DNA from 3 places in the Psychrobacter sp. Arc29 genome. Region 2 is predicted to be linked to each of the others. Evidence: predicted binding sites of a transcription regulator. Region 2 holds the regulator's gene; each other region holds the start of a gene.
What was found. The regulator PhoB, encoded in region 2, activates phosphate uptake and scavenging genes when phosphate is short. The targets are predictions, from matches to a motif close to TGTCATNAANCTGTCATAA.

Region 1 (10,464 bases), on a different contig from region 2:
GCTTTATCAAAGCTTGCCTTAAACACATAGCCAATACCCAAACGCTGGCAGATGTCTACATATTGCTCAGCGATCTCAAATGCCAATTCTTTAGACTCCAACACATTCATACCACCGAACAATACAAACGGTTGATCATTACCAATGTTGATTGTCTCGTTATTAGGCGTGTTAAGTGCAATGTGTGATTGCGCCGTTAATAGGTTTTCCATTTAGCCATTACCTCTTATTTTGTTATGAATATGTCTGTCCCATATTGTAACGGATAGCTTGATGAAAAAAAGTATGCAAGCGTAATTAGATAGCATCAATATCGATAATCATTAAGTAACTATTCGCATTGCTCAAAATTGAGCAAAAAAAAAGACCGATCTCAAGACCAGTCTTTTTTATAATAAACGCTTTCAATATACTACATTCTGAGAGCTACTTTGCTTCGCTGTGGTTCTTCGCTGCTTTTACAAAGCTATTAAACAATGGATGACCACCACGTGGTGAGCTAGTGAACTCTGGATGGAACTGTACAGCAACAAACCATGGATGTTCAGAAATCTCGACCGACTCTACCAAATGCTGCTTGGCAGAATAACCAGAGATGGTCATACCTGCTTGCTCTAGCGGCTCGATATAACGGTTATTCATCTCATAGCGATGGCGATGACGCTCAGTGATATTGCTGGCACCGTAAATTTGGCTTAGCTTACTGCCAGAAACTAGCTCTGCTTGCTGGGCGCCTAGACGCATCGTGCCACCAAGGTCTGAATCATCGCTACGAATCTGTAGCTCGCCGCGCTCGTCTAACCACTCAGTGATAAGACCAATAATAGGCTCAGCTGTTTTACGATCAAACTCAGAAGAGTTAGCGTTAATATTAAGTACGTTACGTGCGTACTCAATCACAGCCAACTGCATACCAAGGCAAATTCCCAAATATGGGACGTTGTTTTCACGAGCATAAGTGATGGCTTTTATCTTGCCCATCGTACCGCGCTCACCGAAACCGCCTGGTACTAAGATAGCATCGGCATCACTTAACTGAGCAAGTAAAGTATCGTCATCTTCTAGACGTTCAGCATCGATGTAGTCAATCTTCACGTCTACTTTATGCGTGATACCTGCATGTAGCAATGCTTCGTTAATAGACTTATAAGCATCTGGAAGCTCGACATATTTGCCAACCATCGCAACAGTTACTGTTCCTTCTGGATTCAACTGAGCTTCAACCACTTTGTCCCAATCGCTCAAATCAGCTTCAGGCACATCAAGACCGAAACGCTCACAAATTAGATCATCAAGATCCTGCTCGTGCAATGTACGCGGTATCTGATAGATACTCTGTGCATCTTCACACATAATTACTGCACGCTCTTCAACGTTGGTAAATAGCGCAATCTTGCGACGGTTGTCTTGTGAGATATGATGGTCAGAGCGGCAGATTAAGATATCAGGCTGTAGGCCAATAGAGCGCAGCTCTTTTACTGAATGCTGCGTTGGCTTAGTTTTGGTCTCACCCGCACTAGCAATATACGGTACTAAAGTAAGATGCATTAGCATGGCTCTATTACGGCCAAGCTCTACTTGCATCTGACGTACGGCTTCCATAAACGGAAGTGATTCGATATCACCAACCGTACCGCCAATTTCGATAATAGCGATATCATACCCTTCGCCACTGGCAAGGATTTTGTTTTTGATTTCATCAGTAATATGCGGAATAACCTGTACAGTACCGCCTAGATATTCACCACGGCGTTCTTTATTCAACACGTTCTGATAAATACGGCCACTGGTAAAGTTATTACTCTTACTCATTTTTGAGTGACGCAAAAAGCGCTCGTAATAACCCAAATCTAGATCTGTCTCTGCGCCATCTTCAGTGACGAATACCTCACCATGCTGAAACGGGCTCATTGTACCTGGATCAACGTTAATATACGGATCCATTTTGGTCATCGTGACAGTCACGCCACGTGCTTCTAAGACCGCTGCAAGAGAGGCTGCGGTGATACCTTTTCCTAGTGAGGACACTACCCCACCGGTCACGAATATAAACTTGGTCATAGTACTCTGTCGGTAATTGGTAAAGAAGGATTTTACTAAAAATACGCCATAAAATATAGGGCAAAAATGCAAACTATCTGAAACTCTTATTTTTCACGCTGATGATAAACATTTTTCTGTTATTCGCACTCTATACAACAAAAAAACTCACCCCGAAGGATGAGTTTTTTTATAGTCAGATTCTAGTTCATACTAGAATAAGTATTCTAGACCAGCACCAACTACAACTACTTGTGCATCACCGTTTGACGTTGCGAATATATCTTCGTTAGTCATAGGATCTTGATTACCAGTATTATATGTATATCCAACATTATCAGCATTGTTTACGCCAGCATAGGCATGAGCAATGATGTTGTCTTTGTACATGTATTTACCACCAACAACGATCTGATCTGAATCTGAATTGTTAAAACCATTCAAGTTGTCAGTTTTGTTGTACTGTGCGTATACAGACACTGGACGAGCAAAGTTATTTAGACCCATTTGAGCGCTAACAACTAGACCTTTCTCGTCTTTATCGCCACCATCATAGTCGCCTACTTGGTACAATGCACCTAATTGTACTGGGTAAGCCATGTATTTGCCTAGATCAACAGTCGCTGTACCACGGATGATGTCACCATTGATGTTTTGATCTTTATCGTATGCAATACCAGCTGTGAAGCCAGTACCTTGATCGAATAACATAGCAACGCCAAAGCCTGCATCGTCATTACTATTTTGATCATCAGAGCTATACATTGCAGAAAGCTGTAATGGTAGGCCATCGTATTTTGGTGCAGTCCAAATGATTGAACTATTGATACGGTTACTATCCGCCATGTTTAGAGCGCTAACAACTTCACTTTCATTTTGAGTTTGGCCTAGATTATCCCAGTAACCTTGGTTAACAACAACATTGTCAATACGTGCTAAGCTTGATTGGTTTTTACCAACGCGGAACTCACCAAATTGTTTGTTGTTGATACCTAGATATGTATCACGGTTAGTGAAAGTAGCGTTATCACCATCAAGGCTTGTACCGTACTCTAAACGATAGATAACATCAGTATTAGCAGTCATGGCTTCAGAGCCTTTAAGACCGATACGTGAAGCATGAGAGTTAATCTGCACTGTATCTTCGTCATACATGTTGCCAGCAGGACCATCAAATTCAGCATTCTCATAGTCAGCTGCTAAAAAAGCTTTACCGTATAGAGTTGGCGCTGCATTGGCTGCTGATACAGATAGGGCTGCGATTGCTGTAGCTAAAAGTAGTTTTTTCATGGGGTATCTCCACTTTACAATTGTAGTAATGAGCAAGCTATTATTAGCTGGCGCCCATAATGGTATCGTCACAAATCCTCAAAGATATAATGTGTAACTGGCTACCGAGATTAGTCAGAAACAAGTGTGGCGAATCTTTATTACAGCAAGATGAAAAGAACAATAATTTACATGACTGGGATTAAGAGCGTAACTGCCGTGTAACCTGTTGTCTTTATCACTCCATTGCGTAACATCCGTTACCAAACTCATACTTCGAGTACAAGCATAACAACTTTGACATAATTTGCAACATATTTTTTCGCTTTTTCGATACATCCAGTATCAAATGACAAGCCACCTATAAAATCCAAATAGCCACAAGAAAAAGTGCTATCTACTCAAGTAGATAGCGCTTTTATTGATTAATATTATTACTTATAATATTAAAATTTTTTAATAAAAACAAAGCAATTGCCCAAAAATGAGCGCTACCTATTGATAAATAGATAGCGCTCATGAAGAATCGACTAACGTATTTATGACATATTTAGAGTCACAAACGAGCAAGATTAGATACTATGCCTTGGGGTTCAGCATACACTAAAACACCCATTGCTAAGCCAGCCTCTCTAAGCATTCGCTTTTAAATCAAGGCGTGCTTGATGCAACAATGGTTCAGTATAACCACTAGGCTGCGCGCGTCCCTTGAAGACCAAATCACAGGCTGCTTTAAATGCATAAGAGTTATCAAAGTTATCTGCCATTGGCTGGTAATCACTATCGCCTGCATTTTGTTCGTCGACGACTTTTGCCATACGTTTCATCGTATCCATCACTTGCTGCTCGCTCACCACGTCATGATGCAACCAGTTGGCGATATGCTGGCTAGAGATGCGTAAGGTAGCACGATCTTCCATTAAGCCGACATCATTGATATCAGGTACTTTAGAACAGCCTACGCCTTGGTTTACCCAGCGTACCACATACCCTAAGATACCTTGAGCATTGTTTTCAAGCTCCTGCTGCTTCTCTTCTTCGGTCCAATTGGTATTTTTTGCCAATGGAATAGTCAAAATATCATCCAAGCTAGCACGCTCACGCGACTTTAGGCTATCTTGTACATCGGCTACGCTAACTTGATGATAGTGTATGCTATGTAAGGTAGCACCCGTTGGTGATGGTACCCAAGCCGTACTGGCACCAGATTTAGGATGAGCCGCTTTGGTGTCCATCATCTCTTTCATTTCGTCAGGTTTGGCCCACATGCCTTTACCAATTTGAGCATGACCTTGCAGACCAGTCTCTAGACCGATATCGACGTTCCATTGCTCATACGCAGGTTGCCATGCTTGCGACTTCATGTCACCTTTTGGCACAAATGGACCAGCATTCATACTGGTATGCATCTCATCACCAGTTCGATCTAAGAAGCCCGTATTAATGAAGATAACGCGCTCTTTTGCTTGGCGAATCGCTTCTTTTAAATTGACCGTCATACGGCGCTCTTCGTCCATGATACCGATTTTGAGCGTATTACGCTCCAGACCCAGCAAGTCTTCTGATGCATTGAATAGATCATTGGCCATTTTGACTTCTTCAGGACCATGCATTTTTGGCTTAACAATATACATTGAGCCTTGGCGTGAATTTGATAGCTCGTTTTTGCCTTTGATATCATTGAGTGACAACAGTGGCGTGATTAAACCATCCATTAAGCCTTCAAATATTTGCTCTTGACCATTGCCTAAATCAACCAAAATTGCGGGGTTCTGCATGAGATGACCCACGTTACGAATCAACAATAGCGAACGCCCTGGCAAAATTAGCTTACCGCCATCAGGTGTATTATATTCACGATCTGGGTTTTGTTTGCGAGTACGTGTTTTGCCACCTTTTTCAAAGGTCTCTTGTAGATCGCTGTTCATCAAACCAAGCCAGTTACGATAGACTTCCACTTTTTCTTCTGCATCTACAGCGGCGACTGAATCTTCACAATCCTGAATCGCAGTCATGGCTGACTCAAGTAGCACATCTTTGATATTTGCTGGATCATCTTTGCCAACTGGATGATTGCTATCGATCTGAATCTCAGCATGCAAGCCATTATTTTTTAGCAGTACACCAGTAGGCTGTTCAGCGTCACCGACGAAACCGACAAATTTGCTAGTATCTTTTAACTCTGTGCTACTATCACCTTGTACGACCTCAAGCTTACCATTGACCACTTTAAAACCAGTCACATCATTGTATGAACCGGATGCGAGCGTGAAATGCTCATCTAGGAACGCTTTGGCATAGGCCACAACCGCAGCGCCACGCGTAGGATTATAACTGCCTGTAGCTTCTTGACCGTTATCATCACTGATTACATCAGTGCCATATAAAGCATCATATAGACTACCCCAACGTGCATTGGTCGCATTTAATGCATAACGAGCGTTACGTACTGGTACGACCAGCTGCGGCCCTGCGATATGAGCGATTTCGTCATCGACATTTTCTGTACTGACCGTAAAGTCATCACCTTCTGGCAGCAGATAACCAATCTCTTGCAAGAACGCCTTATAGGCTGGATAATCGATTTCGCCATCTTTTGCAGGGTTATCCAAATGCCACTGATCAATCTGTGCTTGAATCTTGTCTCGAGTTTCTAGCAACGCTTTATTGCGTGGCGTAAATTCCTTGATAACCTTCTCAAAACCTGACCAATAACTGTCTGAATCAACACCAACTTTTGGCAGCACTTCGTTTTCAATAAAGTCATACAACTGTTGGTCGATGGCAAGAATGCCTTTTTGAATGCGATTGGCGTTAGAAGACTGGCCCATGTTGTTATCCTTATCTATTGGTGAGTATTGGTAATACTAAATTGCTACAGCGACTATTTAAGACTCGTTATTTTTAACAACAATTATTCATATAATAAAAGATATCATTGCTACCTATGACAACCTATGGTATTCAATGCTGATAAATAATTATTTATTAAAGATGTTTTCATCAGTCCTCAAATAGACTGTATAAATCTTCTGTTTTAATACGAGAATTGTCATTGGTATAATGCTTGCCATTCTCTACTAAGTGCTATTGATAGCAAGACACTGTGGCTAAAGAGCAAAATCTCATCCTACTATCAAATAATAAAATAAACAAGCAAACGCCATTTAGCAAATAAATATTGGGATTGTATAATAATGATATCGTATAAGATATAAGCCTTACAGACCATGAATACTATCTAGAAATTAATGAATGCTCAGTTGAGACTAAACTGTAAGTAATCATTACCATCTATAGTTAGATTTAAATACTGTCCACTATTCAGACAACTTACTTAGCCGTATTAACTGTAGCCCATTATTTTAAAAGCATCTATAAATTAGCTGCTTTAAACTCTCATTTATAAAAAAGCCCTTTTAGATTATGACTATAAACCAGCCCGACCTCTCGTCCTTACAAACATCAATGCATGGTACTGATCACTACGATATGCATAAGGATAATCTCAAAAAAGAAGCGACCCTTTCACCAGTAAATGTCGTTAACGAAAGCAGTATGGACGTAGAGGAAGATAGCGTCGATATTACGCATCTGCGTACTCCTATAAAGGTAGACCTATCCCCTATTTATAATTTTTTGGGTGCGCGCACGACGCAAGCTTGGGTAGATGCCGCTATCGAAAACTTACCACTGATCATTCAGGATCATGCCAATTGCGAAAAGAAAGCCGCAGGCACCGCGATGAATTTGATATTTCGGTATGAGTTCTCTTATGATTTGCAACGTAAATTGGCACAGCTTATACGTGAGGAGATGCTGCATTACGAGCAAGTGCTAGGCATCATGAATGAGCGCGGTCAGGACTGGAAGTATCTGAGTGCAGGTCGCTATGCCAAGGGCATGCTGAAGCATAAGCGTACTTATGAGCCAGCAGCGATGGTAGATGTATTGATAATCGGTGCATTTATCGAAGCGCGCTCTTGTGAGCGTTTTGCAGCGTTGGCGGAAGTCATTGATGATGAGCGTTTAGCAAAATACTATCGCTATCTGCTAAAGTCAGAGAGCCGTCATTTTGAGGATTACCTTGCGCTTGCCCAGTCATTATCAGATGATAATATCGATGAGCGCGTTGCGTTTTTTAAAGAAGTAGAAGCTGAGCTGATAGATAGTCCAGACGCTGAGCTACGCTTTCATAGTGGCACGCCTGCCTAAGAGCCACTTATGACTGATATACGTTTATAACTGATATACGCTTATAATTTATAGGTTATTAGAACGATAAAAGGCACTGCAATTGTCTGAGTTACATACTCTAGTCAATTGCAGTGCCTTTAACTTTATACTTGGAAAATAAATATAAAGAATACCAGTACTTAAGTACTAATGAGCATTACTGTATTTATGATCTTACTTGTTATCTTCCATCAATGAGCTGTCGTACTGCTTATCACTTTTAGCAACATTATGCGGATCGTGGTCTCCAGCTGCTTTATCTGCCGCCGCTGGATTTACTTTTTGTAGCGCATCGTCTGGTACGATACCATTGTTGTCATCTGCATCTTTTAGACTATAGTCATCAGTGACATGCTTGTCATGTGGCTTATTCATTGATATCCCCCATCGTTCTTATGATTTGCTTCACAAAGTATTGTTTTATACCTTTTAAGACCTTTTAATATCTGTCGTCTAATCTTTGTCATCAGTGTTTAAGGTACGTGTTTGCGCATTATCGATGTTGGCATAGCGATTCATATTATTGATCTTTTCGCTATCCGGAGCCTCACTACCAACGGTCTCTTCATTGATATTATCATCAAAACCATTACCCGGTTGATCACGGCGATCTGGCTGACGAGCTGGGTTGTCATTTCTATTAACATGCTCAGATGCAACTACCCCTTCTTCAAAAGTATCCGTACCTTTATTTTCAGTAATATTTTCTTCTAACTCATCATGGTTCTTAATCGTTTGAGAGCCATCAACTGTCTCGTGAGTATCAGTTTCTGTTATTCTATTTTCATTTAAAGCGGGATCTCTGGTTTCCATTATCTTGTCCTTATCGTTGTTATAATTATTACTCATATCATTAAGAGATTAGCATAGCGTTGGTATTAGCGATATCAACGGTTAATTGTCTTCTTGACTTAGATCATAAGCATTTAGGTCTGAGACATTTTTACCCCCGGCAGGTAAATTCTCTTCTTTGCGCGGATCAGCATATATCTCATCAGTTTCTTGTGAGTCTTGTTCAGGGCCATCTATCTGCGGCTCGTGCTTGCGCCCCTCATAGCTACCCTCAGGATTTTCTGGTGCAACTGCTGCTGGATCATCCACAATTACTTTTTCTTCAGTGGCTGGCTTTTCTGGAATACTCATAGCGTCTCCCTTACATTTTTATTTGTTATTGCTGCCTAACTGGATATTTGAACTTAACTTTCTAAAACTGCTAGGTCAGCTATTACTTGTCTGTGCGTAATTCGTCGTCAATGAAAGGGGTACGCTCTTCTGGATTAAGCGACTCAGGAGCGTCAGCTGTCTTTTTGTCTTCTAAATTCTTTTCGATTTCCTGACCATCTGCTTGCTCAGCTGCTTTCTTGATATCTGAAGTGTCATCGGCAGTAGTGCTCATAATGCATTCCTTGTTTTTATTGTTTATTTACCTTAAATATTCTGTAGCGCTATATGAATATGTGTTCAAGCGTTTTTAGATAAAGAGTTATCAAGCTTTTGATACAATATATTAAAATGCGCAGAAACTGGTATCAATTATAGGTAAGATATTGTGAGCTGCACCAGTGTGCTGCCGTATCAATATGTGAATAAATGTGAGGTTGCAAGACAGTTTGTAACTTTTACAGCGCGTTAACCAAAAAAAACCAAGCATTGGTACGTACCATTGCTTGGTTAAATAGTGCTTGGTCAAATGATGAAGATAGCCATCAATCAGTTAGCTGGACTCTTCAACACCATTAATTACTTTTAATAAGTGCTCTTGTGCGACGTGTGGCGTCTCACCTGCTGCTGGCTGAAGCTGCTGCCAAACGCCTGTGCCATCCAGTGTCCACGCTTGTGTATTGTCTTGCAGATAGTTTAGTAGCCCATCCTGATAAATTTGCTTAAACAGCTTTTTGTTTTCAATCGGGAACGCGACTTCGACGCGATGGAACAGATTACGATCCATCCAGTCTGCACTGCCACAATACAAACGCTCATCACCGTCATTATAGAAATAATAAATACGGGTATGCTCCAAAAACCGACCAATGAGTGAGCGTACGGTGATATTCTCAGATAAGCCTTTGACTTGCGGACGCAGACAACACATAGAACGCAGGATCAGCTCGATTTTGACGCCTGCCTGCGACGCATCATACAATTTGTCAATCAGACGACGCTCAGTGAGCGCATTGGCTTTGACGATAATATGAGCACGCTTGCCTGCTTTGGCATGAGCAATCTCATCATCGATAAAACTCATTAATTTTTCGTGCAAAGTAAACGGCGCATGCAGCAGTTTCTTGAGATTGGCAGGTTTGCCCATCCCTGTGAGTTCTTGGAAGATTTTGTGAACATCTTCTGAGATATCAGGATCGGCGCTAAACAAGCCATAATCCGTATAAACTTTGGCATTGGCAGCATGATAGTTACCTGTACCTAAATGTATATAACGGCGGATTCGATCGTCCTCACGGCGTACAATGAGCATAAGCTTGGCATGGGTTTTGTAGCCGACAATGCCGTAAACAACGACTGCGCCTGCTTCTTGCAAGTAGTTAGCGACGGCAATATTGGAAGCTTCGTCAAAACGCGCACGTAACTCGATGACGGCCGTGACTTCTTTGCCGTTACGAGCGGCGGCGGCCAGTGCCTTAACGATCTCTGAGTTGGTACCTGAGCGGTATAGTGTTTGCTTAATTGCCAACACTTTAGGGTCGCTAGCTGCCTGCCAAAGCAAATTGATAATGGGAGAAAATGCATGAAACGGATGATGCACGAGCACATCGCTTTTGCGCATGGCAGCAAACATACTGGTCGATTTGTCTGACTTGTCCATCTCTCGACGAAATGCTTTAGGTATGGCATGGGTAAATGGCTGATATCGTAGCGCTGGGATATTAAAATCAAACAGCAAGCGCGTCAGATTGACGGGGC
Region 2 (10,464 bases):
AACGAATAAGTGTGTAGCAGCTCTACGGCCAATGCAGCGCGGCGTGACATATCATAGTCCGAGTCATTTTCTAGCAATGAGTCTAGATCAGCATTGAGCGTGTCGATGTCGTCATTATGCTCGTCTGTACGTTTACTACTACCGCTATTAATACTGGCGAAAGCACTGGCAACCATCAATGGGCGTACCAACTTACCTTGACCCGTCATGACATAACGACAGGCATCTACCAGGGGACTAGGCAGCTTGGCATAAGCAAACAAGACCTCGATGTCTTGCGCCAGTTGCGCGCGCACAGCACCATGAAATTGCTCAGTGCTTTGAAAAGAGACAGCGTTAAAAGGGGTAAAGCCAGAAGAGGTAGCGCTAGAAGTAAGGGAAACCGTCATAATCCAACCATTTATCAGAGATACAATGAAAACTTATTAAGGACAAGGTAAAAACGGTATTAGTGTAGCATGATAGGCCATATTGCTCGTGTGAGACACCGTATCAATCGTTTGTTTTTTGCATTTTACGGCTGTCATCTGTTCAAAAACGAGGCAGTACAATCGTAACCTTACAACAAGTCTTGGTTACGTATCGCTGATGTCATTCACTGGTTGAATATGGTCTGATAAAAGCGCAAGCTAAGTAAGTCGTATTAATCGGGCTACACCAACGGTTTATCATCCTTGAGGTGGTGGACCATGAATAAAAGCAAGACGGAATACATTCAAAATAGCAACTCAGTATACAAGTATTCACTAAAACACTTTGCGCATAAGGTAAATGCCTACAGGTGATTTAAGAGTGACTTGCGAGTATGGCATTAGCTTGTGACAGTTAGGGGCATAATCCCCTACACTAATTGACGTGAAAATGGTCTGATGTTGACTGTAATGGATTTTTACTCAGCGTATTCAGTCATCAATTGTCAGTGTTGGACCATGTCTCAGTCAGTATTTTAATAGCAGTATTTGCAACATATAAATGAAGCGCCGTGTGATGGGGTACAAGAGACGTCAAAATACGTATCACATCATGAGCGCTGGATAATAAAGACATCTTCACTTGTGTGCCATCTATATGTTTGTCTTTACGACATCACAGGCGCACAGTGCTATTACCCATTTTACTAACAGTAACTGGCTATTTATTTTAATTCAAAACGTAGCTTTCGTTATATAGAAAGGAGTTTCAAATGGTATATCAAGGAAATCGCATCACGGTGACAATGCTAGAGGATGGCATCGCCAACATGCACTACAACGCCGAAAATGAGAGCGTGAACAAATTTGATGCCGAAACCAATAAACAGTTTGGTGAAGCCGTGACTGCTTTAGAAAAAGCAGACGACGTCAAAGGTCTTATCGTCACTTCAGGCAAAGGCGTGTTTATCGCTGGTGCTGATATCACAGAGTTTGTGGCTTCTTTCAAAAAATCAGAAAGCGAGATCAAAGATTGGGTCGTTCATGTCAATGACGCTTTCAATCGTTTTGAAGATTTGCCATTCCCGAAAGTGGCTGCCATCAATGGCGCGGCAATGGGCGGCGGTTGTGAAATGACCTTGGTGTGTGAATACCGCGTCATGAGTGACAAAGCGATCATCGGTCTACCAGAAACTCAGCTAGGTATCTTCCCAGGCTTTGGTGGTACGGTTCGTAGTACGCGTATCATTGGTATCGATAATGCGCTTGAGCTTATCGCCACTGGCACACCAAAAAAACCACTTGATGCGCTAAAACTCGGTTTGGTTGATGCGACCGTTCCTGCTGACGACTTGCAAGATGCAGCCATTGATCTGGTCAAAAAATGTATCTCAGGTGAGCTTGATTGGCAAGCAAAACGCGAAGAAAAACTGGTTCCTGTTAAGCTAAACCAACTTGAGCAAGCCATGGCGTTCAACAGCGCAAAAGGTATGATCTTTGCCAAAGCCAACCCCAAGCAGTACCCAGCACCAGCCCTCGCTATCGAAGCGATCGAAAAACACGTCAATCTATCACGTGACGAAGCGATTGAAGTTGAAGCCGCCGGTTTTGCAAAAGCTGCTAAAACGCCACAAGCAGAGAGCTTGGTTGGTCTATTCTTAAATGATCAGCTGGTCAAAAAACTGGCCAAAAAACACAGTAAGCTTGCACATGATATCAATGAAGCGGCTGTACTAGGCGCTGGTATCATGGGTGGCGGTATCGCGTATCAGGCAGCCAGCAAAGGCTTGCCAATCATTATGAAAGATATCAAGTCTGAGCAATTAGACCTTGGCATGGGCGAAGCCAGCAAACTGCTTGGTAAAATGGTTGAACGTAAGAAGATGACCCCAGCGAAAATGGGTGAAACCTTAAGCCGTATCCGTCCTACTTTGAACTATGGTGACTTTAGCGAGACTGATATCGTTATCGAAGCGGTCGTAGAAAATCCAAATGTGAAGCGTGCGGTTCTAAAAGAAGTAGAAGGCCTAGTAAAAGACGACTGTATCCTAGCGTCAAACACCTCGACGATCTCTATTACCTATCTTGCTGAGGCGCTTGAGCGTCCAGAAAACTTCGTCGGTATGCATTTCTTCAACCCAGTACATCGAATGCCACTGGTCGAAGTTATCCGCGGCGAAAAATCTTCTGAAGAAGCCATCGCGACTACCGTTGCTCTAGCCTCTAAAATGGGCAAAGTGCCAGTTGTGGTTAACGATTGCCCAGGTTTCTTGGTCAACCGTGTCTTGTTCCCATACTTTGGCGCGTTTGATTTATTGCTCAAGCAAGGTGCTGACTTTGCTCATGTCGATAAAGTCATGGAAAAATTCGGCTGGCCAATGGGCCCTGCTTATCTCATCGACGTGGTCGGTTTAGATACAGGTGTACATGGCGCAGAAGTCATGGCGGATGGTTTCCCAGATCGTATGAAACCAGACTATAAAGGTGCGATTCAGCACCTATATGAGAACGAGCGCCTCGGTCAGAAAAACGGCGTAGGTTTCTACAAGTATGAAACTGATAAGCGCGGCAAGCCAAAGAAAGTTGCCGATGAAGCCACTTACGAGTTGCTAAAAACCACGACTGATAGTGAGAAGCAAGAATTCGACGATCAAGCAATCATCGACCGCACTATGCTGGCTTTCTGTAACGAAACCGTTCGCTGCCTAGAAGACAACATCGTGAGCACGCCAAGCGAGGCCGACATGGCGATGATTATGGGCGTAGGTTTCCCGCCATTCCGCGGCGGCCCTTGCCGTTATGTCGACCAAATGGGTCTAGATAACTACTTGGCACTATGTGAAAAATACGCTCATCTTGGCAAAGCCTATGAAGCCCCGCAAAAGATTCGCGATATGGCAGCCGCAGGCGAGACTTTTTACTCAGTTGAGTAATGAACATACCGTATTAGGATAAGTGTGGTACGTCTGTCAAAACAAAGATAGCAATGGATTTATCACTATTTTTTCATGACAGACGTGCTGTTTTAGCTGGTTCATTGCAGCGCTGATAAAAGATACTAAATGCTAACGCGCATTACATATCGTGCGTTACGTAAGATAAATAAATCATAGCGCTGACGTGAACGGTTTACACTGACAATAAAAATTGAAAAGGAAGATAGTATGACAACTTTAAGTCCAAAAGATGTGGTCATCGTAGATGGCGTGCGCTCGGCAATGGGTAAAACCAAAAACGGTATGTTCCGTCATGTACGTGCGGATACCATATCCGCTGAACTGGTACGTGCACTGGTTGAACGTAACGACTTTGATACCAATGACATCGAAGATATTATCTGGGGCTGTGTTAACCAGACCCTAGAGCAAGGCATGAACATCGGTCGTAACATTGGCCTCTTGGCGGGTATTCCAAAAACTGCTGGTGGTCAAACAGTTAACCGTCTGTGCGGCTCATCTATGCAGGCACTACATACAGCGGCTGCACAAATCATGACTAACCAAGGTGATGTGTTTATCATTGGCGGTGTTGAGCACATGGGTCACGTCGGCATGATGCATGGTATTGATCTAAACCCTGCCGCCTCTAAGCACTATGCAAAAGCCTCAAACATGATGGGTTTGACCGCTGAGATGCTAGGTCGCATGAATGGCATTACTCGTGAAGAGCAAGATGCTTTTGGTCTTGAGTCGCATCGCCGTGCATGGGCAGCGACCACTGAAGGTCGTTTTGACAATGAAATCATCGGTATCGAAGGTCATGATGCTGATGGTCGCTTACAGTTATGTACCGTGGATGAGGTCATCCGTCCAGACGCGACTATGGAGCAAATGCAAAAATTACGTCCAGCGTTTGATCCAAAAGGCGGTACCGTCACAGCGGCAACATCATCTGCACTATCTGACGGCGCATCAGCGATGCTAGTGATGAGCGCGCAGAAAGCAAAAGATCTAGGTCTCAAGCCACGTGCCCGTATCCGTAGTATGGCCGTTGCTGGTTGTGACGCAGCGATCATGGGTTATGGTCCTGTACCAGCCACCAACAAAGCCTTGAAGCGTGCTGGCATGAGCATCGATGACATGCAAACCATCGAGTTAAACGAAGCCTTTGCCGCACAAGGCCTATCAGTCCTAAAAGCACTGAACTTGACCGACAAGCAAGACATCGTCAACATCAACGGCGGCGCGATTGCTTTGGGTCATCCACTAGGATGCTCAGGCGCTCGTATCACAGTAACATTGCTAAACGCAATGGAGCAGTCAGATACCGAAATCGGTCTAGCGACGATGTGTATCGGTCTGGGTCAAGGTATCGCGACTATTATTGAGCGTGTTTAATTTTAAAATCGGTAGCCAGTTTGTAACATTTGTTGATTAAAAACGCTCTAATAATGACCCCTAGCCGTGATGGCTGGGGGTTTTTTGTGAATATAATGAGCGAGTTAATGCTTGGCGTAGTCAAGAGCATACACGTACTGATGAAAATTATCTCCATTGACGCATTCAAGAAACTGTGCCTAAATAAGGGTGAGCTGAGCTAAGACTATTATTAATGAAAATTCTAATGATGGTCATTTTAAAATAGCTTTTAATAATAAATATCAGCCGTACAAGGAGTGTACTATGTCTACGATGATTACTGATCGTACTTACCGAATTGCTCGTGAAAACACCCAAGCGATGATTATCGATGTACAAGAACGCCTCACGCCGCATATCTATGATCACGAAAATATCGTCAAAAAAACAGTGACCATAATCAAAGGACTGCAAGCGCTCGGTATCCCCATCATGCTCAACGAGCAGTATAAAAAAGGATTGGGCGATAGCTTGCCAGAGCTTCGTGATGTGCTGGAGGGCGACAATGCAAAGAGCTTTGAAAAAGTCACATTTAGTGCCTGCGATAATAATGATACATGGCATCATTTAGCGCAGCAAAACCGTAGTACCGTATTGCTTATCGGGGTTGAAGCGCACGTCTGTGTGCTACAGACTGCGCTTGATTTGCTAGACAATGGCATGCAACCGGTCATTATTGGCGATGCTGTTGGCTCGCGTTTTCCATACGACAAAAAACAAGCCATTCGTCGCATTCGCCGTGCAGGTGGGATAATCTCGACAGTAGAAACCATTTTGTTTGAATTGTGCCGTAGCAGTGAAGACCCTGCCTTCAAAACCATTCTTAATCTGATTAAGTAGATGGTTATATAATAAGGTACTGAGTCATTTAACCCAATTACTTATAATAGATAGCGCTTGATAACATCAGCGCTATTTTGTTGTTAGCCACACCGTAATGTGTAAAATTATCAAAAAATTAGAGAGAAATATGTCCTCAAATACACCTGTGTCATTGACCGATCAAAAATCTGCTACAACTATCGACATAGAGGATGTCACTCATTTCTTACTAGAGCTAGATGCGCTCAAACGCGTAAATCGCCGTAGTTACGTGACTGAGACCGATCGCAGAGAAAACTCTGCCGAACATTCTTGGCACTTAGCCATGGCGTGCTGGTCAATAGCTGAGTTGTTTGAGCTGGATGTCAATCATGAACAATTGCTAAAGATGGCCTTGGTACATGATTTGGGTGAGATTGACGCTGGTGATACGTTTTTGTTCGCAAACAGTCGTAGCGAGGCACATATTGAGGAACGCGCTGGCATAGCCCGATTGCAAGCAGAGCGTGGTAACGGCATCGCGGCTTTGAGTGAGGTTTGGGAGGAGCAAGAAACGGGTAGTAGCAAAGAGACTCAGCTGCTCAGAGTGGTTGATCGCTTATTGCCATTTTTGCTTAATCTCAATACTGAAGGAAAAACGTGGATTGAATCTCAGGTGACGCGCTTGCAAGTGGCGGCGGCGCTTGCTTTTATCAAAGACAGCTTTCCTCCTATTCATGATTGGCTCTCACACAATATTGACTATGCGACCGAGCAAGGATGGTTGATCGACGCGTAAATCTATAAAAACGCTAGGCATAAAAAAGCCCAGTTGAGCATTGTGATCTATGTTTCACTGGGCTGATATTCTTGAGCACTTTTACACAGTCATGTTACTGAGCGTTTGCCATTCCTAATAGTTGGCCCATTTGTACCACGCTATTGGCATTCATGCTATCTAGCCAGTCAGCTTTTGCTGCTTTTGGCAACACTACGATAGCCGTTGAGCCTAAATAAAAACGACCAAGCTCTTCGCCTGCCGCAAACTGCATATCGTGATCCGCTTCTTGTATATCATCCGTGCGAGCAATCTTACCCGTCGCGACAGTCTCAATACCAGCGACAATCATAGCGCCTACCATGACAACGGCCGCTTTGCCATATTTGGTATCAAACATGCAGACCAAACGCTCATTACGCGCAAACAAGTCCGGCACATTAGCTGCCGTGGTATTGTTGACCGAAAACAGCGTACCAGGGACGTAGCGAGTTTTGGTCAGCGTACCAGTAAATGGCATATGAACACGGTGATAGTTGCTAGGTGCTAGATAGATTGTCGCAAAGCTACCATCGGCAAAATAACTGCCATCTTCGCTATCAGCGAGCAATTGGCCAACGTCATAATGACGACCTTTGGCTTGTAGCATTTTATGATCTTTAATTTGTCCAAGCTGAGAGATGATACCGTCCGCAGGACTTACGATGCCGTTTGCAGTGGTATCGATGGTGCGAGCATCTTCTTTTAGCTCACGGGTAAAAAAGTCATTAAAACTCTCATAAGCGTTGAGGCTCTGGCGCTCATACTCATCTAAGCTGATGTTATAAGCTTTGGCAAAACCACGGATAAAGGTGCGTTTGACATAAGGATGACGACTGGCGGCCAAACGTCCAGCGACTTTACTGAGTTGCTGCTGCGGTACCAGCTGTTGTAAGGTGGTAAATACATTCATAATAAGGCTACCAAAATAGGATGTGATGTCATTATTGCATAGGCAAGTTAATGGTCATATTTTATCATGGACAGCGTATTATTGTCTGACCATAAACTGTAAGCCATTTATAAATAAAGAAGGTCGTAAATGAAAGCACTGATACAACGAGTGAGCCGTGCGAGCGTCACTATCGATGAGCATTGTGTTGGCAAAATTGATCATGGGGTATTGGCCTATATTGGGTTGGGTCATGATGATGATTTCGCCGCCGCCCAGCGGATGATTGACAAAATCTTGACCTATCGTATTTTTGAAAATGATGACGACCCTGCTAAATTTGGTAAACTGGATAAAAACGTCCAGCAAGTTGATGGTGGATTGTTATTAGTGTCACAATTTACGCTGATGGCAAAAACGGATAAAGGTCGCCGCCCTGATTTTGGTGGTGCGATGGTACCTGATGCTGCTCAAGAGTTGTTTGAGCAACTCATCGACTATGCCAAAACCCAGTATTCAAATGTAGCCACTGGTCAGTTTGGCGCTGATATGCAGGTCGAAAGCGTCAATGATGGGCCACTCAATTTTCTATTGGAGATCTGACACCAGAGTGTCATCAGGCTGTCATAATTAATCCGTTTAATAGATAGAGACTGGTGAGTATTTATCGCCTTTTTATATGCTAGATTTTGTCCGCTAACACCGAGAATGTCCTATGTATAATGAGAAAATTTTGATTGTTGAAGATGAACCTGCGATTCGTGAAATGGTTGTGATGACGCTAGAAATGGCTGGGTTTGATAGCCTGCAAGCGGCTGACGTATCAGAAGCGCATCAACAAGTGGTCGATCATAGACCGTCATTAATATTATTAGATTGGATGTTGCCCGGAGACAAGAGCGGTGTTGATTTTTGTCGTATGCTCAAAAGTGATGAGATGCTCTCTGAGATACCCGTCATTATGCTGACGGCCAAAAGTGAAGAAGACAGCAAGGTTCACGGCCTTGACGCAGGTGCAGATGATTATATGACCAAGCCTTTTTCGACGCGTGAGCTGATTTCCAGAATCAAAGCGGTATTGCGCCGTAGTAGCGCGATGAGTAGCGACAAGCCTATCGAAATTGGTCAGCTGAGTCTCGATACCAAAAGCCAGCGCGTGACAGCCGCAGGAAAAGTCATCGAGGTCGGCCCAACAGAATATCGCTTGTTAGCATTTTTTATGAGTCACCCAGAGCGCGCCTACACAAGAACGCAGCTGCTCGATCAGGTTTGGGGCGGTAACGTTTATATTGAAGATCGAACCATTGATGTACACATCAAACGTCTACGTAAACTATTGCGCCCTTATGATTGTGATACATTGATACAAACGGTGCGCGGTACAGGCTATCGGTTCTCTAGTCTCATTGAGCCAAGCTAATCTTGTATGAGTTGATTCTTATAACTTGATCTTGTACGGACAATGCCACCATAACAATAAATAAAATAGCGGATAGTGGTAAGGATAAGAAATGAACAAGATAGCGCCAGCAAAAAAGAAAAAAGACCATAACTATAATAGTGACCAGCAAGATGCGCCAGCACAAATCGCTAGCCAAAATGCGGCGGAGCAACTGGAGAAAATCAGAAGTGCGCTGCGAGCATTGCGAGATGCAGTCATCTTACTGAACGAAGATGATGGGTTAGAGTGGTGGAATCAGGCGGCGCAGGATCTCTTGTCATTGCAGCCAGCTGACAAAGGCCAAAGTGTGTTTGACTTTATCACCGTGCCTGAGTTCCGCCAGTATTATCAAAATACCACCCTACCTAACGATGGTGTCCATATAGAATCGTGGCGAGATCCCAGCCGTTATCTAAAATGTGAGCTCACGCCTTTTGGTGACGAGAAGCTATTGTTTATTTATGACGTGACCCGCGTACAGCATTTAGAGCAAATGCGCCAAGATTTTGTGGCGAATGTCTCGCACGAGCTACGCACGCCACTGACAGTGATGATGGGCTATTTGGAGAACTTCTCTGATCAGCCAGATATGCCACCGCAGTGGCGTCGCGGTTTTGAGCTGATGACCCAGCAAACAGCCCGTATGAATCGAATCGTAAATGACTTATTACTGCTCTCAAAGATTGAAATCGAAGAGACGCATGAGTTTAATGATGTCGATATGACCAAACTCCTCACCAATATCTATGATGATGCACAGGCATACAACCAAGCGTACAAGCACACCATTCATTTGCACATAGATACTTATGACGGGTTATATGGGTCAGAGGTGTACTTGATCAGCGCCTTGTCCAACCTGGTCATCAATGCGATTAAATATACGCCAAAAGGCGGTAATATTACCATCAGCTGGACGCAGACATCGGATGGGTGCCGCTTTGCCGTTGAGGACGATGGGCTTGGTATCGCACCAGAGCATATTGCGCGTTTGACAGAGCGCTTTTATCGTATTGATAAAGGGCGTAGTCGTGCCACAGGCGGTACAGGATTAGGGCTGGCTATCGTGAAGCACGTTTTGCATCAGCACGAGGCGCAGTTGCAGATTGACTCAGTAGAGGGAGAGGGGTCGACATTTAGCGTGGTATTTCCAGCCGCATATGTGAGGTCGGCTGAGACAAACTAATACAGGCCTTGCCCCATATTGTTTAGAATCGTCGTGCGCATTTATTTAGCATGCCTAATTTATTATACCTACTCTTTTTGCAACAGCGGATAAGGGTTGACGGCACTGCCATTGATATAAATACCGTAATGTACATGTGGCGGTGTCCCTTTTGCATTACCGCTATCACCCACATAACCGATAATATCGCCTTGATTGACCCAATCATTGGGCGCAATATCGGCATAGTCTTCTAGATGCGCATAATAATGACCAGCACCGCCAGGCCCTACCACGACGACCACACGCCCACCCAAATTATTCTCACCAACCTTACTCACAATTCCCTGCGTGGTCGATTGTATCGGCGTGCCACGTTCTGCAAAGATATCGATGCCTTCATGTGAGCGCCCTTGACTGCGTGCCGCACCCCAAGTGTCTGTCAGGTTTTTCTCTGGCAGTGGACTGGGGAGACTGTTTTCTGCAGGCAGTTCTTGCTGCAACAGACTCAGCTGTTGCCACTTGGCGACCATAAATGATTGGGTCTGCTCGCTAATGCTGGGTAGCAGCTTATCAAAAA
Region 3 (10,464 bases), on a different contig from region 2:
TATCGCTATATATCTGACACCCGCTATTGACGCGGGTGTTTTTTATTTATAGTCAATCCCCTATAAAAGAGCTACCGCGTTAACCTCACTTGAAGTATCACAGTTACATCTGCGCTCGGTTGCCTTGTATCTCTTTTAAACTGAATTAACTATAACTTATTATCAGCTACCCGCCCTTTTTCGCGCTTGTTCTGTCTGCATGATATGAAACGATAAATCAGAATAAAGGTAAGACCTACTGATAACATCCTGTAGATTTGTGTCTGTTTAATAAGAGACACGAGATACCCTTTGCTAAATTGACCAAGACCGTTATCATAGGCTCATATCATTACTCAAATTCACCACTTAATAGAATAAATAAGGAACACCTGATGACTGAGACTTTTAACCCCCAAGCCAATACCGTGTTTTGCCGCAAATATAAGCAAGAACTGCCAAAAATGCCGCATCCACCCTTCCCTAATAAAAAAGGCCAAGAGCTGCAAGAAACCGTATCTGACAAGGCATGGAAAGAGTGGCTAGAACATCAAACCATGCTCATCAATGAGAACCATTTGAGCATGATGGATCCTGAAGCCAAAAAATTCTTAACCGAGCAGCGTGATAAGTTTTTGGATAATGAAGACTATGAGCGCGCCCAAGGCTGGACACCAGAAAGCTAGTCTTAGCTCACGCCATAGCCATAAAAAACGCGCTTACTAGAGCGCGTTTTTTGATGATAAGACGGTAGCATTTGGGCGCTATCAGTCGTCATTACTCTCTAGTGATTCAAAGTCAGCGACTGACATCGTGCTCACTTGGCGAGCAGCCAAACGATCATTGGCTTCTTGCACCGCTTTTTCGACCATGGCGTAGTCTGAATGGCGTACATCTTGACCACTGATATAGTTAATAACCAGCTCGGCCACGTTTTGTGCATGATCACCAATACGTTCAAGCGAGCGCAAAATCCACATGATATTGATGACCTTTGAGACTTGTCTTGAGTCTTCCATGATATAAGTCATCAACGCGCGAATGGCCGACTGGTATTCGTTATTGACCACACTGTCATTGCGCATGACTTCAAACGCTTGCTCAGCATTCGATTGACTAAAGGCTTCTAGCGCGTTGTTGAGCATCAGTCTTACCTGATTACTCAAGTGCTGTACCTCAGCATAGCCGTAAGACGATTTGCCTTGTGCCGCGATTCTGTTTGCCATTTTTGCGATTTTTACGGCTTCATCACCAATACGCTCCAAATCTACCACGCCTTTACTGATCGACATGACTAAACGCAAATCTCCTGCGGCAGGTTGACGCTTAGCAACCAACAATAAGATATGTTCATCGAGCTCAACCTCCATTCGGTTGATATCAAAGTCCATCTCGATGACCTCTTGCGCCAGTGTCTCGTCTCTATCAATAAGTGCATGAATCGCTTTGGCCACTTGGTTGGCAGCACTATCACCCATGTATAAGAACAAACGGATGGCTTCATCAAGATCTTGGTCAAAACTTTTGGAGATATGCTTATCACTTTGCATAAGAGGGATTCCCTGAAATCTATATTTTGGTGACGCGATGTGCTTATTGAGTAATACAAATCGGCTAAAAGTATCCTATCCGGCACTCTATTTGAACCGACTTCAGTACTAATTAATCAGCCCTAGCCATAGCGACCAGTAATATAATCTTCTGTCGCGGTTTGGGTCGGTTTGGTAAAGATCTGATCGGTCTCACCCATCTCGATCATATCGCCCAGATACATATAGACGGTATAGTCTGATACCCGCGCCGCTTGCTGCATGTTGTGGGTGACGATGGCGATGGTATAGTCGTTTTTGAGATCTTCTATCAGATCTTCGATAGCGCCTGTCGAGATCGGGTCAAGTGCAGACGTTGGCTCATCGAGCAGCAATACTTCAGGTTTGGTCGCGACACTACGGGCGATACACAGACGCTGCTGCTGACCACCTGATAATGACAGACCTGATGCTTTTAGTTTGTCTTTTACTTCTGGCCACAATGCTGATTTTTTTAGTGCCCACTCCACACGCTCATCCACTTCGCTTTTGCTGAGCTTTTCATAGAGTTTGACGCCAAAGGCAACATTGTCATAGATAGACATCGGGAACGGCGTTGGCTTTTGAAACACCATACCGACTTGCGCGCGTAGCAAGTTGACATCGACGTCTTTGCCTAAGATGTTTTTACCATCAAGGTTGATAGCACCCTCTGCACGCATCCCTGGATAGAGATCATACATACGGTTAAAAGTACGTAGTAGCGTCGATTTACCACAACCTGACGGACCGATAAAGGCGGTCACTTTCTTTTCTGCGATATCAATATTGATGTTTTTTAATGCCTGAAAATCATCATAATAAAAGTTAAGATCGCGAACTTCCATTTTTGCTTTAGGCATATTTTTGGGAATATCATGAATACTTTGCTTATTAAACTCAGCAGTATTTGGTTGCTGTGATTGCGAGCTTTTAGACATGGTTCTATTTAACAGGCTGTCTGTTGCATTATTAAAGCGATCAGCAGTCGTTTCTGTGCGGACCTTGCTTGCGACATCATTCATAATATTATCCAACCTAGCTTAGTGTATTTCATATAAGTATAAGTAAATGCTTGGTATCTATGCAGCAATATCGGTCTTTATTTGACCTGACCTCGATTGCCGATAAATCTTGCCAGAATATTCAATACCAAGACAGATGCTGTAATCAGCAGCGCTGCTGCCCACGCCAATGTATGCCAATTATCATAAGGACTCATCGCAAACTGATAAATGGTATTGGGTAAGTTGGCAATCGGCTGACCCATGTCGGTACTGAAGTACTGGTTGTTCAGCGCCGTAAATAGCAACGGTGCTGTCTCACCAGTGATGCGAGCAAATGCCAATAACACCCCTGTCGTCAATCCCGCTTTGGCAGCTTTGACCGTCACTTGCGTGACCATTTTCCACTTGGGTGTACCAAGTGCATAAGCGGCTTCACGCAAGCTATTGGGCACCAGATTCAGCATGTTTTCAGTGGTACGTACGACAACTGGGATGACAATCAGTGCCAATGCCAATGCGCCTGCCCAACCAGAGAAACTTTCGCCTTTTACCATTAAAGCATATATAAACAGACCAATGACAATTGATGGTGCTGATAACAAGATATCGTTCAAGAAACGGGTCACTTTGCCAAGCATGCTGCCTTTAGAAAACTCAGATAAATAAATACCAGTCATCAGGCCAATAGGCGCACCAATAAATAATCCTGAAAACGCCAACATTACCGAACCGACGATCGCATTGCGTAAACCACCCGGGCTCATAGGCGGCGGTGTATCAGCGGTAAAGATTGGCAGCTCTACCATCCCTTGAAAGCCTTCAACAAACAGTGTCACCAAAATCCATGACAACCAGAATAGACCAAACACCATCGCTGACATGGCAAAGCCTAAACCCAGCTTGTTGGTCCAGCGGCGCTTGTTGTACAAGCTTTTGTTATAACGCCCAGCACTGCTTGGCTTCGTAGACATTGGCGCATTCATCACATTGTTTGCAGGCATACTATTTATTTCCCATATCTTTTATCAATATCTATCAAGGTCTCATAAGTCCTTCTCAGACTTATCGATTACCTGCTTTGTGATCCATGCGCATGAGCATCAATTTGGCCAAAGACAGTACAATGAAGGTGATGACAAACAAGATTAAGCCTAGATGTAGTAAAGATGCCAAATGTAGCTCGCTCGACGCTTCGGCAAACTCGTTGGCCAATGCCGAGGTGATGGTCACACCAGAAGTAAATAGGCTTGGGCTGATATTGAACGCATTACCGATTAAGAAGGTCACTGCCATCGTCTCACCCAATGCACGACCAAGACCCAAGATTACGCCACCAACGACACCAGCTTTGGTATAAGGCAGAATAATCTTGAACATGACTTCCCATGTCGTCGCACCCATACCGTAAGCGGATTCTTTGAGTAGATCTGGCACGACAGAGAAGACATCACGCATGGTGGCCGCGATAAAAGGAATAATCATGATGGCAAGTACTAACGATGCGGTAAACATCCCTAGTCCCATGGGCGCGCCTGTAAACAGCTTACCGATGATCGGTAGCGGGCCAACATGCTCGATAAACCATGGCTGAATATGCTCACCAAAGAAAGGCGCAAATACGAACAAGCCCCACATACCATAAATGATAGAAGGAATACCTGCCAATAGCTCAATGGCAATACCAAGTGGTTTTTTGAGGAACTTTGGGCACATTTCGGTCAAAAATATCGCGATACCAAAACTGACTGGCACAGCGATAGCGATGGCGATGAATGACGTCACTAAGGTGCCATAAATAGGCGCGAGTGCCCCGTACTCATTGGCGACCGTATCCCAATTATTACTGGTATAAAACCCCAAACCAAACTCTTGAATACTCGGCCATGCCCCAACAATAAGAGACACCAAAATGCCCCCTAAAGATAGGAGGACGAGTATGGCAAACGCTTTGGTAGAGTTGACAAATAAAGCGTCGTAACGTTTTTGTTTAGCCAGTTGGGACCTTAAGTCTGTCATAAGTGTCTCAGCATTGAATGGGTGAATTCAAAAAACTAGGATTTTGATTTGGTTTTATCACAACGAACTTGAGCAACCTATCTATCGATATCGTAGTCAGTATCGTGGTCAAATTTGCTGTGATAAAACCTCTCAAACCACTACCGGAGAATAGTGGCTTAAGAGGGAATTAAAGAGATTAGTAAACAATGGCTAGCATCGGGAGATTACTGAGCAGCCTTATAAACTGGCTGACCATCACTACCTTTTACTTCGTTCCATTTCTCTTTAAATAAAGCCACTGCTGTATCAGAGAATGGGACATAATCTAATGCCATGGCATCATCATCACCTTGGGTATAAGCCCAGTCAAAGAAGTTCAACACGCCAGCAACTTGCTGAGGATTCTCTGGTTGCTTGTGTACTAAGATGAAAGTAGCAGCAGCGATCGGCCATGCTTGATCCGTCTCAGAGTTGGTGATGACTTTATAAAAGCCTTCTTGTTGTGACCAGTCGATATCACCAGCGGCTGCAAATGTCTCAGCAGATGGCTGAACAACGTTACCCGCTGCGTTTTTCAATGCCGTGTGTGACATATTGTTTTGTTTGGCGTACGCATACTCAACATAGCCGATAGAGTTTTTCATACGGTTAACATAGCTTGAAACGCCTTCGTTACCTTTACCACCTGCACCAGTCGCAGACGTTGGCCACTTAACCGTTTTATCAACACCAACGGTGTCTTTCCAATCTGGTGACACTTTGGCTAGATAATCTGTGAAGTTAAACGTCGTACCTGAACCATCTGAGCGGAATACTGTGGTAATGGCTGCATCTGGCAAGGTCAAATCTGGGTTCATGGCTTTGATCGCAGGATCATTCCAGTTATTGATTTTACCCAAATAGATATTTGCTAAGGTTTCGCCATCTAATTTCAACTGACCTGGCTCAACACCATCGATGTTAACGATTGGCACAACGCCGCCGATAACGGTTGGGAACTGAATAAGACCAGACTCTTCAAGCTCTTCTGGCGTCAATGGCGCATCAGAAGCACCAAAATCGACGGTTTTTGATTGGATTTGCTTGATACCGCCAGATGAGCCAATCGACTGATAGTTGACTTGGCCGCCAGTAGCAGCGTTATAGTCATAAGACCATTTGGCATAGATAGGCTGCGGGAATGAAGCACCTGCACCCGTGATATTCATTGCGATATTTTCAGCAGATTTAAAACCGGTGTCAGCAGAAGGCGTTGCCTGAGTCTGAGTGGTTGTTTCAGCCGTGGTAGCGGCACTACTGCTAGTATCAGCAGCTGGTTCTGTCGTCTCTGTTGACTTGTTGCACGCCGTAAGCATTAATGTACAACTGACGGCCACTGCTAATAACGAATAACGCATGTAGGACTCCTGAAGTTTAACAACGATATAAAAAAGCATTGTTTGTGATATGCGTGCTATCTTGCCAAATCTTTATGACAGTTTAATGACAACCTCTACAATCTTTCATCCGCTTTACATAATATTCAGATAAGCGCTCTAAGTCTCAGTAATATCAGGTAATTTTGATAACCATTACTAAGAATCTATACTCATAACCATACTGAGTAGCAAACTCAAAGTCTGATGTTTTCATTTAAATATCATTAGCCGTTAACACAGAATTTTGTTAGTATGAAAGGGATTTACAACACTGACAGACTCGGGGTGCGGTGTAGCATTGGCCTACTTTATTAAACGTTTATAGTTAAACATTGATAAAAGTAGCCGCCTATCTACATTCGCTGAGAGATCACCCGCCGAACCTGATGCGGTTAGTACCGACGCAGGGAAGTCTTAAGCACTTTGTTATTGATGACAAAGGACGCGTAGAAATACCTTTTTATCATCGCTATTGTCTAACGATGCATGTCGCATAAGTAGATAACGGGAGAAGATAGAAAGCTGCGTCCACTATTTGATGACCATTAGCCGCGACGATATTTTTTGGCCGCTGTTAGTTGTCGATAATATAAATTTGTCTGAATGATGACTGCTTACCCCCGCAGCTACTGGCGGTGTTGCTTTTATTCAAAAACCAACACGCTAGGACAGCATATGACTATTTCAGACAGCACCTCAATTGCACCGAAAGCCCAAACGCATAACCCAGCCGATAACATTCTTCCTATATCAGACACCAAAGCAGATAAAAAAGCCGACGCATTAAAAACGCCTGCCCACCGCGCTGCCAGTGATGCCCGCTTCGAAGAAGACGCACGCGATCTACATCGTATCCTACCCGCCTCGCGCAAAGTCTATATCGAAGGCTCACGACCGGATATCCAAGTACCGATGCGCGAAATCAGCTTGGCGGATACGCCTGTTGGCGGTACTGGTGATAAAGATGGCGAGCACAATCCGCCTTTTTATGTCTATGATACCTCAGGCGTCTATACCGACCCCAACATCGAGATTGATCTGACCCGCGGTCTACCAAAACTGCGTGAAAACTGGATCGCTGAGCGCGATGATACCGAGCAACTAAGCGGTCTATCTAGCTCATACGGGCAAGCGCGTGCTCGTGATATCAGCACTGCTAACCTCAGGTTTGCTCATATTGACAAACCGCGCCGCGCCAAAGCAGGGCAAAACGTCACGCAGATGTACTACGCGCGCCGAGGCATCATCACCCCTGAGATGGAATATATCGCGATACGTGAGACGCAAAAGCATCATGAACTGACCGATATGCGTCAACATGAGGGTGAGAGCTTCGGTGCCAATACGCCCAAAATTATCACCCCTGAGTTTGTCCGTGATGAAGTGGCGGCTGGACGCGCCATTATCCCCAACAACATCAACCACCCTGAATCTGAACCGATGATCATCGGGCGCAATTTTTTGGTGAAAATCAATGCCAATATCGGTAACTCAGCGCTAGGCTCATCGATTGATGAAGAAGTGTCCAAAATGACGTGGGCAACACGTTGGGGCGCGGATACCATCATGGATTTATCAACGGGCAATCATATTCATGAAACCCGTGAATGGCTAATCCGTAACTCGCCTGTGCCAATTGGTACCGTACCGATTTATCAAGCCTTAGAAAAAGTCGATGGCGTCGCAGAAGATCTGACGTGGGAGATATTCCGTGATACGTTGATCGAGCAGGCTGAGCAAGGTGTGGATTACTTTACCATTCACGCAGGCGTCCTGCTCCGCTATGTACCACTAACTGCAAAACGCCTAACAGGTATCGTCTCACGCGGTGGCTCTATCATGGCGCAGTGGTGTCTGGCACATCATAAAGAGAGCTTTTTGTACACGCATTTCGAAGACATCTGTGAGATTATGAAGCAATACGATGTGGCGTTCAGCCTAGGTGATGGCCTACGCCCCGGCTGCTTGCAAGATGCCAATGATGAGGCGCAGTTCGGTGAGCTACGTACCCTTGGTGAATTGACCAAAGTCGCATGGGAGCATGACGTACAGGTGATGATTGAAGGCCCTGGACACGTGGCGATGAACCGTATCAAAGAAAATATGGACTTGCAGCTTGAGCTGTGTGCTGACGCGCCGTTTTATACCTTGGGACCATTAACGACTGACATCGCACCGGGTTATGACCATATCACCAGTGCGATTGGCGCAGCGATGATTGGCTGGTTTGGTACCGCGATGCTGTGCTATGTCACACCAAAAGAGCACTTAGGCCTACCGAACAAAAAAGATGTCAAAGACGGCATTATCACTTACAAAATTGCCGCGCACGCTGCTGATCTTGCCAAAGGTCATCCCGGTGCGCAGGCGCGTGACAATGCCTTGTCCAAAGCGCGCTTCGAATTCCGCTGGGATGATCAGTTCAATCTAGCGCTCGACCCTGATACCGCACGCGAATATCACGATGAGACCTTGCCAAAAGACGCACACAAATCGGCGCACTTTTGCTCCATGTGTGGTCCGAAATTTTGCTCCATGAAAATCACCCAAAATGTGCGTGAGTATGCAGCAGGTTTGGACAAAGACGCAGTAAATAAAAAAGTCACACCGCAATCAGGCGACTTAAGCGATTCGGATCATTTGATTAAAAAAGTCGACACTGAACTGGTGGGACAAGTTGGAGAAGCCAGTGCTGAAGAAGTCCGACAAGGGATGGCTGAGATGATGGAAAAATACAATAAGGGAGGACGTCAATTATATAAAGAGGTGTAAGTTTTTTAGCTCTCTCGAAGAATAGCTCTACCAAAGAAAAGCCCGAACCTGATAGTCAGGTTCGGGCTTTTTAAGTTTATGTATTTAGTAATATCAAACCTTCGACGCCTGATAAATCTCTTCAATCGACGTATTGATAGTATCAGCAAACTCTTCATCGCTTTGCTGCTTACTCAGCCCTTCGGTAAAGGCGCGCGAGAAGCTGGCAATCATACCCGGGTTTTTTTTGAGCTTCGCGCACGCATCAGTACGGCTGTAACCGCCTGATAGCGCTACTACTTTGAGCACTTTTGGATGGTCAACCAGTTCCTGATAAAACCCTGCTTCTTCGGGCAATGTCAGCTTGAGCATCACTTGCTGATCGTCATTTAAGCGTTCCAGATTACGTAGGATATCGACTTTTAGCAGTACTTCACAATCATGCTTTTGAGCGCTATCAATGTTAACTTCTGGCTCAACGATTGGCATCAAACCTTTTGAGATAATTTGCTTTGCCACATCAAATTGCTGTTGTACAACGAGCTCGATTCCATCGACGTTTGGCTCATAAATGACTGAGCGCATCTTGGTACCAAATACCGGATAGTTTTTTGCTTTGTCTAGCAACAGGTCTAGATTAGGCATCGGCTTCATGACTTGTACGCCGCTCATCTGCTCCGCCAAACCTTTATCTACTTTCAAAAATGGGACGATTTGCTTGTCTTCCCACAAATAGTTGGCGGTCGACTTACCATTGACGTCGCGCTCCATGGTATCTTCAAATAAGATCGCACCAAGCACACGCTCATTGTCAAAACAGTCGCAGGTCATGATACGGGCACGCATCTCATGCACCAAATCGAACATTGCCTCATCACTATCGTATGCTTCACCGCTAATACCATAGTTCTCTAGTGCTTTTGGTGTACTGCCGCCGCTTTGATCGAGCGCTGCGATAAATCCTGAACCGTCTTTTATGCGCTGTAACTGATTGTCGTATTCCATTAAAAGTACATCCTATTTTTATTGAGTGAAGTTGGACATTATAAACCAAGCTTTTTATGACCTATATAAGGTCTGCTATTTGTAGATGACCTTATCATAGGATGATAAGTATGCCTATATAGAAAACGTGACAACATCACTAAAAATTCTACTGAATTCTTCTTTGGACAAAATATCTCATGCTAAAAATAAGACGCCCACACAACATACTGCGAGTAATAGCCCCAATATATTGATGCGATTGAGTCGTTCTTTAAACGCCCCTACACCGATCAATGTCGCCACGGCAATGACACCCACATTCATCCCCGTGAACACAATACTGGGTGAATCATGCAGCATCTGATGAGCTCTGACATAAGCATAAATATTACCCATGTTGAGCGCGCCAAGCAGTAGCCCAGCGACGAGGGCGTCTCTTTGCCAGCGCACCCGAGTAACGAGTAGATAGACGAACAACAATATACCTGCGACACCAAAGCTCACAAATAGTGTCAAAGGAAAAGCGGTGCCCTGCTTGGCAACTTGCTTAAACAAAATATCGATAATGCCGTAACCCGCCCATACACCGAACAACCAGAGCGGTGTGTATTTTGTTTGCTTGGGAGTATCTTGTTGCTGTGGTCGATAAACCAGTGCTCCTAGCGCCAAAAATCCCAGCACCAATCCCAGCACACGAGTACCTGTCAGCACCTCACCAAATAGCAAAAAAGCGGCAATGATCGGAATAATAAGTGA

Region 1: the regulator PhoB is predicted to act here: its motif matches at 3,468-3,486, upstream of QO189_RS06005 (porin).
Region 3: the regulator PhoB is predicted to act here: its motif matches at 6,022-6,040, upstream of pstS (phosphate ABC transporter substrate-binding protein PstS).

Annotation. Positions count from the first base shown of each region.
Region 1 covers NZ_JASMRR010000003.1:210,186-220,649, reverse strand. Annotated here, with positions in the region: gene kdsA (3-deoxy-8-phosphooctulonate synthase) at 1-212, opposite strand, end outside; gene QO189_RS06010 (CTP synthase) at 427-2,061, opposite strand; gene QO189_RS06005 (porin) at 2,254-3,330, opposite strand; gene QO189_RS06000 (malate synthase G) at 3,942-6,140, opposite strand; gene QO189_RS05995 (tRNA-(ms[2]io[6]A)-hydroxylase) at 6,868-7,524, shown strand; gene QO189_RS05990 (hypothetical protein) at 7,720-7,920, opposite strand; gene QO189_RS05985 (hypothetical protein) at 7,999-8,358, opposite strand; gene QO189_RS05980 (hypothetical protein) at 8,440-8,688, opposite strand; gene QO189_RS05975 (hypothetical protein) at 8,771-8,941, opposite strand; gene ppk1 (polyphosphate kinase 1) at 9,260-10,464, opposite strand, start outside.
Region 2 covers NZ_JASMRR010000010.1:32,798-43,261, reverse strand. Annotated here, with positions in the region: gene QO189_RS12595 (polyprenyl synthetase family protein) at 1-389, opposite strand, end outside; gene fadB (fatty acid oxidation complex subunit alpha FadB) at 1,184-3,343, shown strand; gene fadA (acetyl-CoA C-acyltransferase FadA) at 3,575-4,747, shown strand; gene QO189_RS12580 (isochorismatase family protein) at 5,033-5,608, shown strand; gene QO189_RS12575 (HD family hydrolase) at 5,739-6,368, shown strand; gene asd (archaetidylserine decarboxylase) at 6,463-7,299, opposite strand; gene dtd (D-aminoacyl-tRNA deacylase) at 7,429-7,881, shown strand; gene phoB (phosphate regulon transcriptional regulator PhoB) at 7,994-8,698, shown strand; gene phoR (phosphate regulon sensor histidine kinase PhoR) at 8,790-9,905, shown strand; gene QO189_RS12550 (M23 family metallopeptidase) at 9,974-10,464, opposite strand, start outside.
Region 3 covers NZ_JASMRR010000002.1:370,401-380,864, forward strand. Annotated here, with positions in the region: gene QO189_RS04510 (oxidative damage protection protein) at 375-665, shown strand; gene phoU (phosphate signaling complex protein PhoU) at 747-1,529, opposite strand; gene pstB (phosphate ABC transporter ATP-binding protein PstB) at 1,652-2,488, opposite strand; gene pstA (phosphate ABC transporter permease PstA) at 2,650-3,555, opposite strand; gene pstC (phosphate ABC transporter permease subunit PstC) at 3,617-4,570, opposite strand; gene pstS (phosphate ABC transporter substrate-binding protein PstS) at 4,777-5,949, opposite strand; TPP riboswitch at 6,242-6,397, shown strand; gene thiC (phosphomethylpyrimidine synthase ThiC) at 6,646-8,742, shown strand; gene QO189_RS04545 (fructose bisphosphate aldolase) at 8,836-9,726, opposite strand; gene QO189_RS04550 (EamA/RhaT family transporter) at 9,904-10,464, opposite strand, start outside.